3 regions of the Butyricicoccus intestinisimiae genome follow, and region 2 is predicted to be linked to each of the others. Evidence: predicted binding sites of a transcription regulator. Region 2 holds the regulator's gene; each other region holds the start of a gene.

Evidence for each region. The regulator HrcA, encoded in region 2, represses chaperone genes, less so after heat shock. The targets are predictions, from matches to a motif close to TGTTAGCACTCNNNNNNNNNGAGTGCTAACA.
Region 1: a site for HrcA is predicted at 4,745-4,775, ahead of KQI75_RS04370 (Hsp20/alpha crystallin family protein). Genes of this name have one in related genera too.
Region 3: a site for HrcA is predicted at 1,985-2,015, ahead of KQI75_RS02350 (co-chaperone GroES). Genes of this name have one in related genera too.

Annotation. Positions count from the first base shown of each region.
Region 1 covers NZ_JAHLQI010000002.1:204,448-210,491, reverse strand. The annotation lists RNA gene ffs (signal recognition particle sRNA large type) at 1-206, shown strand, start outside; gene dnaX (DNA polymerase III subunit gamma/tau) at 295-1,911, shown strand; gene KQI75_RS04385 (YbaB/EbfC family nucleoid-associated protein) at 1,928-2,287, shown strand; gene recR (recombination mediator RecR) at 2,294-2,896, shown strand; gene KQI75_RS04375 (MFS transporter) at 3,026-4,201, shown strand; gene KQI75_RS04370 (Hsp20/alpha crystallin family protein) at 4,266-4,694, opposite strand; gene KQI75_RS04365 (helix-turn-helix domain-containing protein) at 4,950-5,822, opposite strand.
Region 2 covers NZ_JAHLQI010000003.1:308,363-314,406, forward strand. The annotation lists gene dnaK (molecular chaperone DnaK) at 1-1,048, opposite strand, end outside; gene grpE (nucleotide exchange factor GrpE) at 1,093-1,650, opposite strand; gene hrcA (heat-inducible transcriptional repressor HrcA) at 1,661-2,707, opposite strand; gene KQI75_RS07960 (SDR family NAD(P)-dependent oxidoreductase) at 2,995-3,750, shown strand; tRNA gene KQI75_RS07965 (tRNA-Arg) at 3,824-3,900, opposite strand; gene KQI75_RS07970 (diacylglycerol/lipid kinase family protein) at 4,101-5,033, shown strand; gene KQI75_RS07975 (glycosyltransferase family 2 protein) at 5,164-6,044, shown strand, end outside.
Region 3 covers NZ_JAHLQI010000001.1:453,562-459,605, forward strand. The annotation lists gene groL (chaperonin GroEL) at 1-1,625, opposite strand, end outside; gene KQI75_RS02350 (co-chaperone GroES) at 1,662-1,946, opposite strand; gene KQI75_RS02355 (THUMP domain-containing class I SAM-dependent RNA methyltransferase) at 2,206-3,423, opposite strand; gene KQI75_RS02360 (DUF4364 family protein) at 3,566-4,102, shown strand; gene KQI75_RS02365 (DMT family transporter) at 4,174-5,037, shown strand; gene hpf (ribosome hibernation-promoting factor, HPF/YfiA family) at 5,119-5,652, opposite strand; gene KQI75_RS02375 (fumarate hydratase) at 5,901-6,044, opposite strand, start outside.

The sequences.
Region 1 (6,044 bases), on a different contig from region 2:
GCCTCCTATGCGGGCTGTGCGCGTATTGTTTGACCTGTGCTGAAGGATGATGAAGATTCGGTCCTTCGCAACAGTGGACTGTGAACCATGTCAGGCGGGGAACCGAGCAGCATTAAGCAGAACCCATTGTGTGCCGCAGGAATGCCGAGTCCGAGTCCAACAGTACAGGTACCAGATATGGCACGCAGTTCAACGGGAGGGCGCGGTCATGCGGAGCATCGTTCCATGCAAGATGCAAGGAATGTAAACGGGCAATTTCGATTGCCCGTTTTTCCAACTTTGGGAGGGAAATGCATGTATCAGGCATTGTACCGCAAATGGCGGCCGACGAAATTTGCCGATGTGGTCGGACAGCGGCACATCACAGATACGCTTCGCGCGCAGCTGGAAAGCGGACGCCTGTCCCATGCCTATCTGTTCACCGGCACGCGCGGCACCGGCAAGACGACCTGTGCGAAAATTCTGGCGCGCGCGGTCAACTGCACCAACTTGCAGGCGGGTGACCCGTGCGGCACCTGTCCGGCGTGCCGCGGCATCATGGACGGCAGCATTCTGGACGTTGTCGAGATTGACGCAGCGTCCAACAACGGCGTAGACAACATCCGCGACATTCGCGACGAAGTGCGGTATGCACCGGCGTCCGTCAAAAAGCGCGTGTACATCATCGACGAGGTACATATGCTGTCGCAGGGCGCGTTCAATGCGCTGCTCAAGACGCTGGAAGAGCCGCCGGAGCATGTGCTGTTTATTCTGGCAACAACGGAAATCAATAAAGTACCGGCAACGATTCTCTCGCGCTGTCAGCGGTTTGACTTCCGCCGCATTGCGCCGCATGACATTGCGGTGCGGCTCAAGGAAATCGCGGAGGAAGAAGCGATTCCGCTGACCGACAGCGGCGCGCGCATGATTGCGCGGCTGGCGGACGGCGCGATGCGCGATGCGCTGTCCATTCTCGACCGCGCGGCAGCAGGCAGCGGCGAGCCGATTGACGAGGAACGCGTGGCTGCCGGTGTCGGCATTCTGGCGGGCGATACCGCCGTCGATTTGATGCGGCATATTCTGGCGGGCGATTTGACCGCCGCGATGCAGCAGCTCGGAGAGAGCTACACCGCAGGCAGAGAGCTGGGCGCTGTGCTCGACCAGTTGCTCGGACTCATTCGGGATATGCTGCTGGTCAAGACGAGCAGGCAGGATGTTTCCGCTCTGCTGTCTCCGGCGTATTCGTACCAGACCGTACAGCAGCTGTGCGGGCAGATACCGGCTTCGCGCCTGCTCGCGTACACAAAAATTTTGCAGGAATCGCTGCTGCGCATTCCGCACGCGGCAAACCGCCGCATTGAAGCGGAGCTGTGTGTGGTTCGGCTGTGTGAGCTGACGGCAGACGATTATGACACGCTGAGCGGCCGCGTGGATGCGCTGGAAGAAAAGCTGGCGCATGGCATCGTGGCAGCGGCACCGGCGGCTCGGCAGCAGGCGGAACCGGAGGACGGATTCCCGTCCGATGCAGATGCGCCGCCGCCCGCAGAGGACGAGCTGCCGCCGATGGCACAGCAAAAGCCGTCTGCACCGCCCAAAAAGCTGGAGAGCAGCCCGCAGTGGAATGACATCACGATGGCAACAAAGAGCTTGCTGCCGATGAGCAAATTCGCCCAGCTGACGATGGCGAAGGGTGTCATTTCCGGAAAAGAATTGTATGTGCTGTGTGATGACCCGTTTACCTGCGACTTGTGCAATGAAACCATCGTCAAGCAGGCACTGGCAAAGGCGGCGCAGCAGGTAACCGGAAAAAATTTGCGCATCAAAGTATTGGAAGAAAGCAGCATCGGCACGCTTTCCACGAAAGCGAACCCTGTGGATGAGGTCATTCGCAGAGCCGGTGAACTGAATATAAATGTTGAGATCAACGATTGAAACAGGAGGAACAACAATGGCTAGAAAGTTTAACGGATATGGCAGAGGCGGCGCCGGCATGGGCGGCGGCATGAACATGAGCGCGATGATTAAAAAGGCGCAGAAGATGCAGGAAGAAATGGTCAAGGCACAGGAGGAGCTGGGCAACAAGGAATACACCGCGACCGCAGGCGGCGGCGCAGTGACCGCTGTTGTCAAGGGCTCCAACAATCTGGTCAGCCTCAAGCTGGATCCGGAAGCAGTGGATCCGGATGATGTAGAAATGCTGCAGGATCTCATCGTCACTGCGGTCAATCAGGCACTTAAGCAGGCAGACGAGGAGAGCGCAGCCATCATGAAGCAGGCAACCGGCGGCGGTATGCCGGGACTGTTTTAATTGTCCATGAATTATTTTGCACCATCTGTCGAAACGCTGATTGATGAGTTTTCCAAGCTCCCCGGCATCGGGCGCAAGACGGCGCAGCGGTTGGCGTTTCACATTTTAAATCTGCCCAAAGAGGACGCGGACAAGCTCGCGCAGGCGATTACCGCCGCGAAAAACACAATTCATCTGTGTCCTGTGTGTCAGAACCTGACGGATGAAGAGCTGTGCCCGATTTGCGCGGATCCGGCACGGGATCACAAGACGATTTGCGTCGTGGCAGACCCGAAGGACGTGCTGGCGTTTGAAAAGACGCGCGAATATCAGGGGCTGTATCATGTGCTGCACGGCACGATTTCTCCGCTCAACCATGTCGGACCGGATGATTTGAGCATTCGGGAGCTGCTGCATCGCGTGGCAGAGGAGGACATCGAAGAAGTGATTCTGGCGACCAATCCGGACACGGAGGGCGAAGCGACGGCGATGTATTTGGCACGGCTGCTCAAGCCGTTTCACATTCGCGTCAGCCGCCTTGCATACGGCATTCCGGTTGGCGGACAGCTGGAGTATATCGACGAAGTGACGCTGATGCGCGCACTGGACGGCAGACACAATATCGAGTAAACCAAAAAGCGGACTTCTCGGGAAGTCCGCTTTTTTTGTGCAAGAATTTGGCGTGATAAGGCATAGCCGAACACGTGCATCCCGTGGTATAATCCAGATATCACTGGTAAAGAAACGGGAGGAAAATTTATGGGAAAACCATCTGTCATGCGGGAGATGCCGAGGGCACACCGCTATTTGATGCAGGACATTTTTCTGGCGTATCTGGCGATGGGTATTTATCTGACGCTGATCGGCTCGGCACTGCCGTCCATCAAAGCGGAATACCACATCAGCTATCAGGTCGGCGGCTGGATGATGTCCGCGCAGCAAATCGGGTATCTGGCGATGGGCATTGGGGTCAGTCTGGCGGCAAGACGCTTGGGCGCCAAGTGCACGTATCTGTTTTTTGGCGCGCTGGCGTTTGTCGGTCTGGCAATCATGATGGTGTCCGGCAATCCGGTGCTGTTAATTTTTGCCATGCTGCTGACCGGCATTTGCAAGGGCAGCACCGCGAACATCGGCAATCAAATCACCAGCATGGTGTCCAACAATGACAGCAGCCTGCTCAATCTGGCACAGGCGTTTTTTGCCGTTGGCGCCTGCGCGGCACCGCTCATCATGATGGTGTGCGGCACGTCTTGGCGCATGGCGTTCGGCATCACGATTGCGATCGGCATCATCTCGCTGCTGCACGGCGTGCGCACGCAGATTGGACCGGATGCGTTTTGCGTGCAGGAACCGACAGGAAAAATCGACTGGGGATTTTTGAAGCAGGGCATTTTTTGGATTTGCAGTGTGCTGCTGCTGTGCTATCTCGCATTTGAAGCGTCGGTTATCGGCTGGCTCGTGACCTTTTTCATCGACTCCGGTGCAGCGGATGCGCAGACCGCGCAGCTGCTTGCCACGGCGCTGTGGGGCGCGCTGCTCATCGGGCGGTTCGCCAGCGCATGGTTCGCCACACGCTTTTCGCCGCAGCACATGATTTGCGTCATGACAATCGGAACCGCCGTCTGCTTTTCCGTCATGATGTGCAGCCACTCGCTGGTTCCGATGGCGATTGGCACGTTCGGCATCGGTCTGTTCATCGCGGGCATGTACGGCACAACGCTGGGCGGCAGTGACAACCTGATTGGGCGGTATCCGATGTGCATGGGCATGTTTATCGTCATTCCCGGCGTCGGCGCCGCTGTCACGCAAAGCGTCATCGGCGTCATTGCCGATCAAATCGGCATCCGCGGCGGCATGTACGTGCTGTATGTGCTCATCGCGCTCATGCTGCTTTCGACCGTGCTGTTTGTCGCGCACGGCAGGAAAAAATCATAAACAAAAAGGTACGCAGCTCATCGCTGCGTACCTTTTTTCATGAATGATATGGAAAAGAGAAGGCTTACTCAATCATAATCTTCTTGGATTCCGGCAGAACCTGCTGTGCTTTCGGCAGCGTCAGCTCCAGAACACCGTCCTTGTAGGAAGCGGTGATGGCGTTTTCATCAATGCCGGAGACATCAAAGCTGCGGCGGAACGAGCCGTAACGGCGTTCGCGGCGGATGTATTCGCCCTTGTCGTTTTTCTCGTCCTCGTTCTCGGTGTGCTGGGCAGTAATGGTCAGAATACCATCCTTGACATCCAGCTGAATGTCTTCCTTGTTAAAGCCCGGCAGCTCAGCTTCTAAGATGTACTTGTCATCTACTGCGCGAATGTCGGTGCGGAAGTCCGGCAGATCAACATTGCTGTTGCCGAAGAAGTTCTTTTCAAAGTTGTCAAATGCGTCAAACCAATTGTGGTTGTTGTAATCAAACGGTACCATGCCAAACATAATCAATCGTCCTTTCGATAGTCAAATCAGAGAGTTTTTTATTTGTAAACAATTGGCACTCTCGATAGCTGAGTGCTAACAATGGGTGAAATCCTGCTGCATCTTAGCTGCCTTCTTTCTTGCGGAGCCTTCCTCTTTGGTGCTCCTCTCTTGAACTGACTATAGTATAGGCCGCAGTTATGAAAAAAGATGGCATGATTTGTGAATAAATTGTAAACAATTAGCACTCTGGTGACGAGAGTGCTAAAACACGCCTTACATCTGATTTCGTTCCCCACACAGCGCTTCCAGATACTTTTTCCGGTACTGAATCGGCGTCGTGCCGACAATGCGCGTGAACAGCGAGTTAAAATAGTTGGTGTTGTCGTAGCCCACCATCGTTGCGATGCGGGTGGCGGAATGATCGGTGGAGATGAGCAGGGTCTGCGCCAAGCCGATGCGGCGGCGAATGGCGTATTGAATCGGCGAATAGCCGGTGGCGTCCTTGAAGGTGTGCGCCAGATACGGTACGCTGCATCCGAGCGCGGCGGCGATGTCCTCCAGCTTAAGCGGCTCGGTGTAGTGGGCGTCAATATAGTCCTTGATGCGGCGGGTGAGCAGGGAAGCGGAGCTGCGCACAACGCTGTCCTGCTGGGTGACGGGCATTTGCGCCGCCAGCATGAGCAGAGAGATGCCGAGCGTCTGGGCGGTCAGCTGCTGCGGCGGCGTGCCGTCGTTGAGCGCGAGAATTTGCTCCGCGAGATTGCGCAGAAACGGAAACTGCACCTGCGAGGCGCGGACATGCGGGCTGCTGGACGGAATGCAGTGATTGACGGGCAGCCCGCGAAACTGCACGTTGGAAAAGCCGAAGCAGTACGTGCCGATTTCCACGTCGGTGTTGGACACGACCTCGTGCAGCTCGCCGCAGTTGTAATAAATGAAATCGCCCTCCTGAATCATATAGGAGAAGTCGTTGACGTTGTAGGTGCCGAAGCCGCGGTAGCACAGCAGCAGCTCGCACATGGAGTCGTGCCCGTGCATCGGGCGGTCATGCTTGGCCTTGCCGTAGTCCTGCCGGTTGGCATTGACGAGCACCGGAAGAACGCCGCTTTCGAACACACGGTCGGAAAAGGTCTGGATGTCTTTCATGGTCATACTCCTTCCAAACGAAACAAAACAACAAGATAGTGTAGTGTACAAAAAAATTGCAGCAATTTTGTGCAAAATATCAGGTGAAATTGTCGGTCAAGATACAAGATAATGAAGGTATTTTTTCCAACATTTCGTATAATAGAATCATAACACAGGAACGACAAACCGTCAAAACAAGCTGGTGATACACAAGCTGGCAACAAGATTGTGAGGTTTTCA
Region 2 (6,044 bases):
CCTGAATAGCTGCGCCGACAGCTACGCACTCATCCGGGTTGATGCCCTTGAATGCATCCTTGCCGGTGATGGACTTAACAGCTTCCTGTACAGCCGGAATACGGGTGGAACCGCCGACCAGCAGAATCTTGGACAGCTCGCCTGCGGACAGACCAGCGTCACTCAGTGCCTGGTTAACCGGGCCCATGGTAGCCTGAACCAGATCGCGGGTCAGTTCGTTGAACTTAGCACGGCTCAGGGTCAGTTCCAGATGCTTCGGGCCGGTAGCATCAGCCGTGATGTACGGCTGAGAAATGGTGGTGGTGTTCAGACCGGACAGCTCAATCTTTGCCTTCTCAGCAGCTTCCTTCAGGCGCTGCATAGCCATCTTGTCGTTGCGCAGGTCAATGCCGTTTGCGTTCTGGAACTCAGAAGCCATCCAGTCGATGATGCGCTGGTCAAAGTCATCGCCGCCGAGGTGGTTGTTGCCTGCGGTAGCCAGTACTTCTACAACGCCGTCGCCGATTTCCAGAATGGAAACATCGAACGTGCCGCCGCCCAGATCGTATACCATGATCTTCTGCTCATTTTCCTTATCTACGCCGTATGCCAGTGCTGCGGCAGTCGGCTCGTTGATGATACGCTGTACATTCAGGCCAGCGATCTTACCAGCATCCTTAGTTGCCTGACGCTGTGCGTCGGTGAAGTAAGCCGGTACGGTGATAACTGCATCGGTTACCGGAGAACCGATATATGCTTCTGCATCAGCCTTCAGCTTCTGCAGGATCATTGCGGAAACTTCCTGCGGGGAATACTGCTTGCCGTCAATCGTAACGCGGTAGTCAGAACCCATGTGACGCTTGATGGAAATGATGGTGCGCTCTGCGTTGGTAACAGCCTGGTTCTTTGCGGTCTGGCCAACAATGCGCTCGCCCTGCTTGTTGAATGCAACGACAGACGGCGTGGTTCTTGCACCCTCGCTGTTCGGGATGACAACGGCTTCGCCGCCCTCCATAACTGCAACACAGGAATTGGTAGTACCCAAATCAATACCGATAATCTTGCCCATGATATGTTCCTCCTATATCAAAGATAATATTTTACAAAGATAAATTAGTTTGCGACCTTGACCATTGCGGTGCGGATGATTTTGTCACCGTGGCGGAAGCCCTTCTGGAAGCACTCTGCGATGCAGTTCTCTCCCAGCGACTCATCCTCCATGTGCATCACTGCATTGTGAACGGTCGGGTCAAATTCCGTGCCCGGCTCTGCGGAGATAATCTCCACGCCGAGCGAGTCCAGTGCGGATTCAAACTGCCGTGCAGTCATTTCCACACCCTTTTTATATTCCGTATCTTCGGTTTCCTGTGCAAGGGCACGTTCCAAGTTATCGTAAATCGGTAAAATGGCACTCAGCGCCTTGCCGGTTGCCTCAGAGCGGATCATGTCGCGCTCTTTTGCGACGCGCTTGCGGTAGTTATCATATTCAGCTGCCATGCGCATATAGCGGTCATTCAGCTCATCCAGCTGCTTCTGCAGCTTTTCTTCTGCTGTTTCCTCTGGCGCTTTTGTATCTTCAGCAGCCTGTTCCGCGGTACCCTTCGCTGCCGCCTCTTCGGCTGCAGTGTTTTCCTGCTCTGCGGTCTCCTGCTTGTTCTCGTTGGTATTCATGGTCTTCCTCCTATTGTTCGTCATCAAAGAATGTCTCCGAGATCAATCGGTTCAGACCCTTGGAGAACAGCGCGAGTCTCGCAGAGAGCTTTGCGTAATCCATACGGGTCGGACCCACAATGCCGATTAAGCCGCGTCCCATACTGCCGATGTTGTAGGTCGCATAGACCATGCTGGCAGTTTGCAGCGGGCCATCGGTGCCGTTTTCCGGACCGATTGTGATGCGCACGCCGTCGATATCGCGGGTAAACGTGCGAAGCGCCGGCACGTGGCTTTCATCCGAGATATAATCCAGAAGCTCCTGCGCCTTGTGGGCGTCCTGATATTCCGGATACGCCAGCAGCTTGGAAGCACCCTGTAAGAATATCTTCTGGCTGCTGAACTCCTCGATGACCTCATCCAGGAACTGGGAAACCAGCTCCAGCAGGGCGGTCACACCGGCTGCCCGACGGACAATATCAAATCTCTGCGGGGTAATCGCATCAATGGGGATATTGGTCAGCGTCTGATTGAGCACATACGTCAGCAGCTCGGCTTCCTCTGCCGTGACCGGCGTTGCGGTGCGCAGCATTTTGTTTTTGACCACGCCGCTGTCTGTGACGACGACGATGACAAAATCCAGCGGACTGACGGCGATGATCTGGAACTTTCGAATCGTCACACGCTGCATATACGGTGTAACGGCGAGCGTTGTGTAGTCGGTCAGGTTCGAGATCAGCTTACCGGCCTCTGAAACCATGCGGTCAAGTTCTTTGACTTTGAGCTTCATGACCGAATTGATGCGGTCTACATCCGCCACGCTCAAATCGGTTCGTCCCATCAGCTCATCGACGTACAGCCGGTAGCCTGCCGGGGACGGGATGCGTCCGGCGGAGGTATGCGGTTTTTCAAGATAGCCCATTTCTTCCAGCTCACTCATCTCATTGCGGATGGTGGCGGAGGAGAATCGAAGCTCCGGACGGCTTGCGAGCGCCTTGGAGCCAACCGGCTCCGCCGTGCGGATATAGTCATTGATGACAGTTTTTAAAATCAATTTCTTTCGTGCGGATAGCTCCACGGTCTCCACCTCCTGAAGTGCTCCGGGTGCCTTGGCACTGTCTTGTTTCGAGTGTTAGCACTCAACCTCTCTGAGTGCTAAATATAAGATAGCACCCTGTTTTCCCGTTGTCAAGAAAAAGCGCCATTTTTTCTGTGAATAATTTGTGAATTCCCTATATGGCGAAATATTGACTGTTTTGCACATAGTTTTGCACCGTTTTTTCGTCAAATATACAGCCGATGCACATCGTTCTCATTTATGCTATACTGATAGCAGAATTTGATTCTCGAAAGAAGGGATTGCTCATGAAAACAGCACTGATTACCGGTGCATCCTCCGGCATCGGGCGCGATATTGCGCGCGAGCTGAGCCGGCAGGGCTGGCGCCTGCTGCTTGCAGCCCGCCGCCGCGACCGTCTGGAAGCACTCGCCAAAGAATTACAGACGCCGTGCCGCATTTATGTCTGCGATGTCTCGAAAAAAGAAAATTGTATCTGGCTGCACGAGCAGACCCGCGCACAGGGTGTCTCTTTGCTCGTCAATGCGGCGGGATTTGGTCTGTTCGGCAATTTCAGCTCCACAGAGCTTAACCGCGAGCTGGAAATGATTGACGTCAACATCCGCGCGGTGCATATTTTAACCAAGCTGTTTTTGCGCGATTTCATCAAGCAGGATGCCGGTGCCATCTTAAACGTCGCTTCCTCTGCCGGTTTTTTGGCGGGTCCGATGCTGTCTACCTATTATGCATCCAAAAACTATGTGGTTCGCCTGAGCGAAGCGATTTATGAAGAACTGCGTGCCTCCGGCAGCCATGTCACCATCAGCTGCCTGTGTCCCGGCCCCGTTGACACGGAATTCAATGCCGCCGCAGGCATCAGCAAATTTTCGGTCAAGGCAATGAACAGCCGCCGCGTCGCGCGCATCGCCGTGCGCCAGACGCTCGCCGGAAAGCTGCTCATCCTTCCGGGCATCTCCACCAAGCTCAGCACGGCATTGTCTCGCTTCGTGCCGGAAAAGCCGCTGCTGCGCATGGTACACGGCATTCAAAAGGGAAAGCAATAACCCTATCCTGACGCACCGCGCAAACGGCACACCTGACGAAAAAGCCCGAAGGCAGAATACCTTCGGGCTTTTCTGGTGTCCCTGAGAGGAGTCGAACCTCCGGCCTGCCGCTTAGGAGGCGGCTGCTCTATCCAACTGAGCTACAGAGACATACATATATATCGCGTAAACACAATATATAGTATATATGATTGCCGGCCAAATTGCAAGCAGATGCCGCCTTCTGCGTTTGGATTGTTCAGGATATGTTTACAAGAGGGCATTGCATTACGGCGAAAAAAGCATTATGATAATGAGATGAACCAAACCGTCGCGGTTTGGTCGCTATGTACGTCAGAGGAGGCACCGCGATGCTCACAGAGAAAAAGCAAAGCCTGATGCTCGTCATCAATCCGACAGCAGGCAAAAATCAGGCGCGGGACAACCTGTTTCCGCTCACCAATTACTTTTTTACGCACAACTACCACGTGACGGTGTTTCCGACACAGGCCAAAGGAGACGCCTGCAACTACGTTGCGGAGTATGCGACGCAATACGATGCCCTCGTCTGCGTCGGCGGCGACGGCACATTAAACGAAGTTGTCACCGGACTGATGATGTGTCCGGCGGACAAACGGCCGCGTCTCGGATACATCCCCGGCGGCTCCACCAACGACTTCGCCAACACGCTCGGCATCAGCAGCGTCATGGAGGAAGCTGCCGAACAGTTTTGCTCCGGCAAACCGTTTTGCTGTGACATCGGCAAGTTTAACGGCAGATATTTCACGTATGTCGCCGCCTTCGGTCTGTTTACCGAGGTCTCCTATGAAACGCCGCAGCCGCTCAAAAATGCGCTCGGTCACGCCGCGTATCTGCTGGAGGGCGCCAAGTCGCTGACCTCTATCAAGAGCTACGCGCTCAAGGTACGCTGCGATGAGGAAGAAATCAACGGCAAATTTATTTATGGTCAGCTGTCCAATTCGACCTCTATCGGCGGTATTTTGAACATCACCCGCACCGGCGTTCAGCTGGACGATGGTTTGTTCGAGGTCATTCTCATTCACATGCCAGAAAATTTATTGGAGCTGAACGACATTGTTGCCAGCCTGATGTCGCAGAAGCTGGCGGAATGCAAGTATATCTTTTTCCGCCGTGCAAAATCCGTAACCGTGCAGGCGGACAGTCCGCTTCCTTGGACGCTGGACGGCGAAGCGGGCGGCAGCTTTACCTATTCCCAGGCGGAAATCATTCCGGGCGCCGTAACATTCAATCTGGATTTGCCGGGCAACAAGCCAGAGATATAAAATATAACAGAATCTGACAGGATGCAGCGTGCTGCATCCTGTTTTTGTGTGCAGGCTGCTCGTTGTCAGCCGCATAGCACTGTGCTATACTTAAACAGATAATCTATGTGAAAAGATCGTGAGGCATTTTATGGAAAACAAACCGCTATTATGGATCGTGATTCCCTGCTATAATGAAGAAGCTGTTCTGCCGGTCACCGCACCGCTGTTTTTAAACAAAATCAACAGCCTTGCCGCGGCCGGAAAAATCAGTGACCAGAGCCGCATCTGCTTCGTCAACGACGGCTCCAAAGACAGCACTTGGCAGCTCATCTGTGATTTTGCACGCAAGGACCCGCATTATATCGGCATCAGCCAGAGCCGCAACCGCGGCCATCAGAACGCCGTTCTCGCCGGTCTGATGGAGGCCAAGGACAAGTGCGACATTACCATTTCGATTGACTGCGACGGTCAGGACGACATCAACGCGATGGATCGCATGGTCGACGAATACCTGAAGGGTGCCGAGGTCGTGTACGGCGTGCGCTCCAAGCGCAAAACAGACACCTTCTTCAAACGGTTTACCGCCGAGGGCTTTTATCATGTCATGAATGCCATGGGCGCAGAGGTCGTATTCAATCATGCGGATTACCGTCTGATCAGCACACGCGTATTGGAAAGCTTTGCGGATTTCCGCGAGGTCAACATCTTCCTGCGCGGCATGGTTCCACTGGTCGGTTTTCCGAGCGCCAAGGTCTATTACGAACGCGCCGAGCGCATCGCAGGCGAAAGCCATTATCCGCTGCGCAAAATGCTTGCGCTCGCGTTTGACGGCATCACCAGCCTGTCCGTCAAGCCCATCCGCATGATTGCCGGTCTGGGCGCTATTGTGAGTCTCATCAGCTTTATCGGCGTCATTTGGGCGATTGTGCAGGCCATTCTCGGCCATTCGGTTGCCGGCTGGGCATCTACTACCTGTATCGTCTGCTTTGTCGGCGGCATTCAGTTGATTTCCCTCGGTGTCATCGGCGA
Region 3 (6,044 bases), on a different contig from region 2:
TACATGCCGCCCATGTCCGGTGCTGCCGGAGCTGCAGCCGGAGCCGGCTCCTTGATGTCGGTCACAATGGACTCGGTGGTCAGTACAGTAGAAGCGACGGATGCAGCGTTCTGCAGAGCGGAACGGTTTACCTTGGTCGGGTCTACGATGCCGGATTCGATCATCTCGCAGTAGGTCTCGGAGTAAGCGTCGAAGCCATAGCCAACCTTGCCGGACTCACGAATCTTCTCCAGAACAACAGCGCCGTCAATGCCAGCGTTTGCAGCGATCTGACGGATCGGCTCCTGCAGTGCCTTAACGACAATGTTCACGCCGGTCTTTTCGTCGCCTGTGGTCTCGCCTGCAACAGCTTCTACAGCCGGAACAGCGTTTACATAAGCAACGCCGCCGCCTGCTACGATGCCTTCCTCAACAGCAGCGCGCGTAGCGTTCAGAGCGTCCTCAACACGCAGCTTCTTTTCCTTCATTTCAGTCTCGGTAGCAGCGCCAACCTTGATAACTGCAACGCCGCCAGCCAGCTTAGCCAGACGCTCCTGCAGCTTCTCACGATCGAAGTCGGAAGTGGTCGTCTCGATTGCATGACGGATGTTTTCTACGCGAGCCTTGATTGCCTCTGCGTCGCCCTGACCGTCAACAATCACGGTGCCTTCCTTGTTGACCTTTACCTGACGAGCACGACCCAGCATAGCCATGGTGGTGTCCTTCAGTTCCAGACCAATCTCCTCGGAAATAACTTCGCCGCCAGTCAGAACAGCGATGTCCTTGAGCATTTCCTTGCGGCGGTCGCCGAAGCCCGGAGCCTTAACAGCAACGCAGGTGAAGGTGCCGCGCAGCTTGTTCAGCAGCAGCGTGGACAGTGCCTCGCCTTCCAGATCCTCAGCGATGATGAGCAGCTTCTTGCCGGTCTTTACAATCTGCTCCAGCAGCGGCAGCAGATCCTGAATGTTGGAAATCTTCTTGTCGGTAATCAGGATAACAGCGTCATCCAGAACAGCTTCCATCTTCTCGGTATCGGTTACCATGTACGGCGTGATGTAGCCGCGGTCAAACTGCATACCTTCTACGATTTCGGAATAGGTCTCAGCGGTCTTAGACTCCTCAACGGTGATAACGCCGTCAGCGGAAACCTTTTCCATAGCCTCAGCAATCAGCTCGCCGATGGTCTCATCGCTGGAAGAGATTGCAGCTACACGCGCGATATCTGCAGAGCCCTTGATCTTCTCAGAGTTCTCCTTGATTGCATTGATTGCGGTCTCAACGCCCTTTGCGATGCCCTTGCGCATAATCATCGGATTTGCACCAGCAGCAACATTCTTCATGCCCTCGCGAACGATAGCCTGTGCCAGAACGGTAGCGGTGGTGGTGCCGTCGCCTGCCAGATCATTGGTCTTGGTAGCAACTTCCTTGACCAGCTGTGCGCCCATGTTCTCAAACGGATCGTCCAGCTCGATGTCCTTGGCAATGGTTACACCGTCGTTGGTGATCAGCGGAGCGCCGAATTTCTTGTCCAGAACAACATTGCGGCCCTTCGGACCCAGAGTTACCTTAACCGTATCAGCCAGCTGGTCTACGCCGCGGCCCAGTGCACGGCGAGCTTCCTCGCCGAAAAGAATCTGCTTTGCCATAATACAATAGCCTCCTAATAATGAGTAATTTTACAATTAGTCTACAACAGCCAGAATGTCGCCCTGACGAACGACAATCAGTTCCTCACCGTCAATCTTGACTTCGGTGCCGGAGTACTTGCTGGTGATAACCTTATCGCCAACCTTGACCTGCATCACGACTTCCTTGCCGTCTACGACACCGCCAGGGCCAACTGCCAAAACTTCAGCAACCTGCGGCTTTTCCTTTGCAGAACCTGCCAGGATGATTCCGCCTGCGGTGGTCTCCTCAGCTTCGACCATCTTGATGACAACGCGGTCAGATAAAGGCTTGAGCTTCATAATAAAATCCTCCTAAGATGATAAAATACAAATTTAGAGGTTAGCACTCAAAACCTTCGAGTGCCAACGAATATATATTAAATCATTTTCCCAAAATACGCAAGTACTTTTTTCCAAAATTACAAAGTTTTTTGTAAATAAATTATGAATGGGCGTTATCCTGCCCGTTCGAGCGATTTGCGTGTTTTTTTGCAATCTTTTCCTGAAAAATCCCCGAGAAATTTTTGTGTAGCAGTCCAAGGAAAATAGTGCCAAATTTTTATCTCTTGCGGAAATCCTGCCGCTTCTTGCCGGCCGGTCTGCCTCCCTGCGGACGATTTTTGCCTGTAGGCGCCGTGCGGAACGGGCGGCGCTTCTCCGGCGGCTGATAGTACATGTACAGATTGCAGCGCAGCATACCATTATATAGCTTGCGCTTTTTATCTGCTTTCATGCCGTAAAATTCTTCAAATTGCTCGTCAGAGCTGATAATATACTGTTTCATCGGAGACTGCGCCGCAGCAGCACCAAACCCGCGCAGCAGTTTGCGCGCCGCATTGACGTCCATCATGCGCTCGCCATACGGCGGATTGGCAATCAGCGTGCCCTCCCGCTTTTTGAGCTTGCAGGCGCAAGCATCTTTCTCCTCAAAGTGAATCGTATGCTTCACACCCGCTTTTTTTGCATTGGCGATGGACAATTCAACACAGGCCGGATCAATATCACAGCCGTGAATATCGTAGGTGCGATCTCGATAGATGCCGTCCAGCGCGCGTTCGCGCTCCTGCTGCCAGATTTCCGGTGCGATAAACTCCCACTTTTCCGCGTCAAACGAACGCTTGAGACCGGGAGCGAGATTCATCGCAATCATAGCTGCCTCAATCGGAATGGTGCCGGAGCCACAGAACGGATCGAAAAATTCTCCCTTTCCGCGGAATCGCGAAATTTTGACCATTGCCGCCGCGAGGGTCTCTCGCAGCGGTGCTTCGTTGGCGTTGGCGCGGTACCCGCGCTTGTGCAGACCGGCACCGGATGTATCCAAATACAGCGTGGCAATATCACGCACGATGGAAAACTGTACCTGACAGCGCGCACCGCGCTCCTCAAACCATGTGATGCCATACGATTCTGACAGGCTCTTGACGATTGCCTTTTTGATAATGCTCTGACAGTCCGGAATGCTGTGCAGCTGAGAATCCAGCGAATAGCCCTTAACAGGGAATGCGCAGTCCTTCTCGATATAGTCCAGCCACGGCAGCTCATATACGCCTTCAAACAGCTCTTCAAAGTTTTGCGCAGGGAATTCCCCGACTTTAATTAACACGCGCTCTGCGCAGCGCAAATTGAGATTGGCCCACGCCAGTGTATGTTCGTCGCCAGAAAAAAAGACGCGTCCATTTTCTACACGCACATCGGTGAGACCGCCGTTGTGGCGCAGCTCATCTCCCACGATTCCTTCCAGTCCGAACAGCGTCGGACAGCAAAATTCATAATTCATAATTCATATCCTTATCCGAAATTGATTGTTCTTATTGTACTATATTTTATGTGGCACGACAAGATTACAGCGGTTTTTTCGTTGCTTTTTTCCGCCGTTGTGGTATACTGAACATAGCAATTTGAAGATTTGAGGTGTATCTATGGCTCGATTTGGCTTTATCCGCACAAAAGACGAAATCAAATTTCTTATCCTGACCTGCATGACGTACCTTCCGTTTCCGGTGACCTTCGCCGCAATTGTTGACATTTGTACGTGGTGTGATGACGGCTTCGGCTACTTCGAGCTGTCCGAGGCGTTTTCTGAGCTGCAGGATTCTCAGCACGTTGAGAAATCGACCGAAAACGATACAGAACTGTTCGCCATTACAGAAAAAGGCCGCGAGACCGCACAAGCCTTTCAAAGCCGTCTGCCATTTACCGTGCGAGAGGCTGCCGAACTGTCCGCCCTGCGTGTGATTCGCAAGCTGCGCCGCGATGCGCAGGTTTCTGCCGAAACCGAGCAGATCAGCGAAAAGGATTACGTGGTGACCATGACCATGCAGGATGTATTTTCTATCCAAATGCATGTGGTGAGCCAAACGCAGGCTGCATACTTAGAACAGCACTTTCAAAAGCACGCAGAGGACGTATATCAGCATTTGTTATCCACAATGACAAGCGAATACGAAACCGAATAACACACAAAAAGGCGAATGCACATTCGTCTTTTTTCATGCACGCAAACAATTACAGAAGGGAACGAATCACGATGACAAACAACAAAACCAAAGGCATTTTCTTTATTATCCTGTCGGCGTTTTTCTTCGCGCTGATGAATCTGTTCGTCCGGCTGTCCGGCGATTTGCCGCCAATGCAAAAAAGCTTTTTCCGCAATCTTGTTGCACTGGCATTCGCCGTGATTGTCCTGCTGCGCACAGAGGAAAAATTTCAGTTCAATCACAAAAACCTGCCGCAGCTCATCGCCCGTGCGACATTCGGCACGCTGGGCATCCTGTGTAATTATTACGCCATTGACCACTTGGTGCTGTCGGACGCATCCATGCTCAACAAGCTATCGCCGTTTTTTGCGATTCTGGTCTCTTATTTTTACCTGAAGGAAAAAGTAACGCCCGTGCAAATTTCCGCGGTAATCATTGCCTTTCTCGGTGCCCTGTGCATCATCAAGCCGGGCTTTTCGTCTATGAATTCCTTTCCGGCACTAATCGGTGCGCTGGGCGGCTTGGGCGCAGGCACAGCATACACCATGGTGCGCAAACTGAGCTTAAACGGCGAACGCGGTCCGTTTATCGTATTCTTTTTCTCGGCGTTTTCGTGTCTGTTCTGCCTGCCGTATTTGATTTTCGCATACCATCCGATGACATTCCAGCAGTTGGGTTTTCTGCTTCTGGCGGGTCTTTCCGCTGCCGGCGGACAGTTTTCCATTACCGCTGCGTATGCCAACGCACCGGCGCGGGAAATTTCCGTATTCGATTACTCGCAGATTATCTTTGCCGCCCTGTTCGGTTTTCTGTTTTTGCAGCAAATTCCGGATACGCTTTCCGTGGTCGGTTATCTCATCATTTGCGGAACTTCTGTCGCCATGTTCTTCTATAACCAAAAGCATACAAGCTGACATACCAAAAGCCCTCCGTGTTTCCACGGAGGGCTTGCTATTTCCATGTATGTTGTGCCTGTATCTATGCAAAAGCGAAGATCAATTGCCCTCGATCAAGCCATAGCCGCCAGCTGCTCTCTTATAGATAACTGCCGGCATGTCATCCTCCTCCGCATTGCGGAAGAAGAAGAACTGATGATCCAGCAGGTTCATCTGCAGGATGGCTTCTTCCACGGTCATGGAGTGAACATCAAACTTCTTGCGGCGAACGACCTCATATTTATCCTCTACGAAGTCTGCAAGACTTGCCTCGTTGGCTGCCATTTTATCAAAAGCACCCTGACGCAGCTTCTTCTCCAAACGGGTCTTATTTCTGCGAATCTGTCTCTCGATGCTCGAAATCATACCATCCACAGAAGCAAACATATCCGTTGTCGTTTCCTCAGCGCGGAAAACCATGCCGTTATGCCAAACAGTGACTTCTGCCGTCTGTCTGCCCTTCAGTTCACTGAAAGTAATGGTCGCAGAGGTATCCTTCTGGAAATACCGATCCAGCTTGGCTACCTTCTTGATAGCGTAATCGCGGAGCTCTTCGCTAATCTTGATTTTTCTTTCAACGATGGTGATCTTCATAACATCAACTCCTTACGGTTTGACAACCCAATTTTATATGCAATTGTCTAAGAGGAATCTGTGCGACACACGCCGCCAAAATCTGTGTTTTTCAACAAATTTCCATTTGTTTCTCCCTCTTTTGTTGGGAATATTATACCACAAGGAGTCGGTCATGTCGCATTGCAAAATTCAGCGTGTCACGACCTGAGCGGAATATATCTCCCGCTAGCTCGCGTTTTCTCACGTTTTCTTGAAATTTTGTGTTTTTAGATTTTTCCCTCTGCATGGCGGGTGACATGACAGCCGATATTGACTGCGCACGGCAGACCGGCAATGTGTGTCGGATAGGTGTCGATGGCGCACATCAGTGCCGTGACCGTGCCGCCCAGACCCTGCGGTCCAATGCCCAG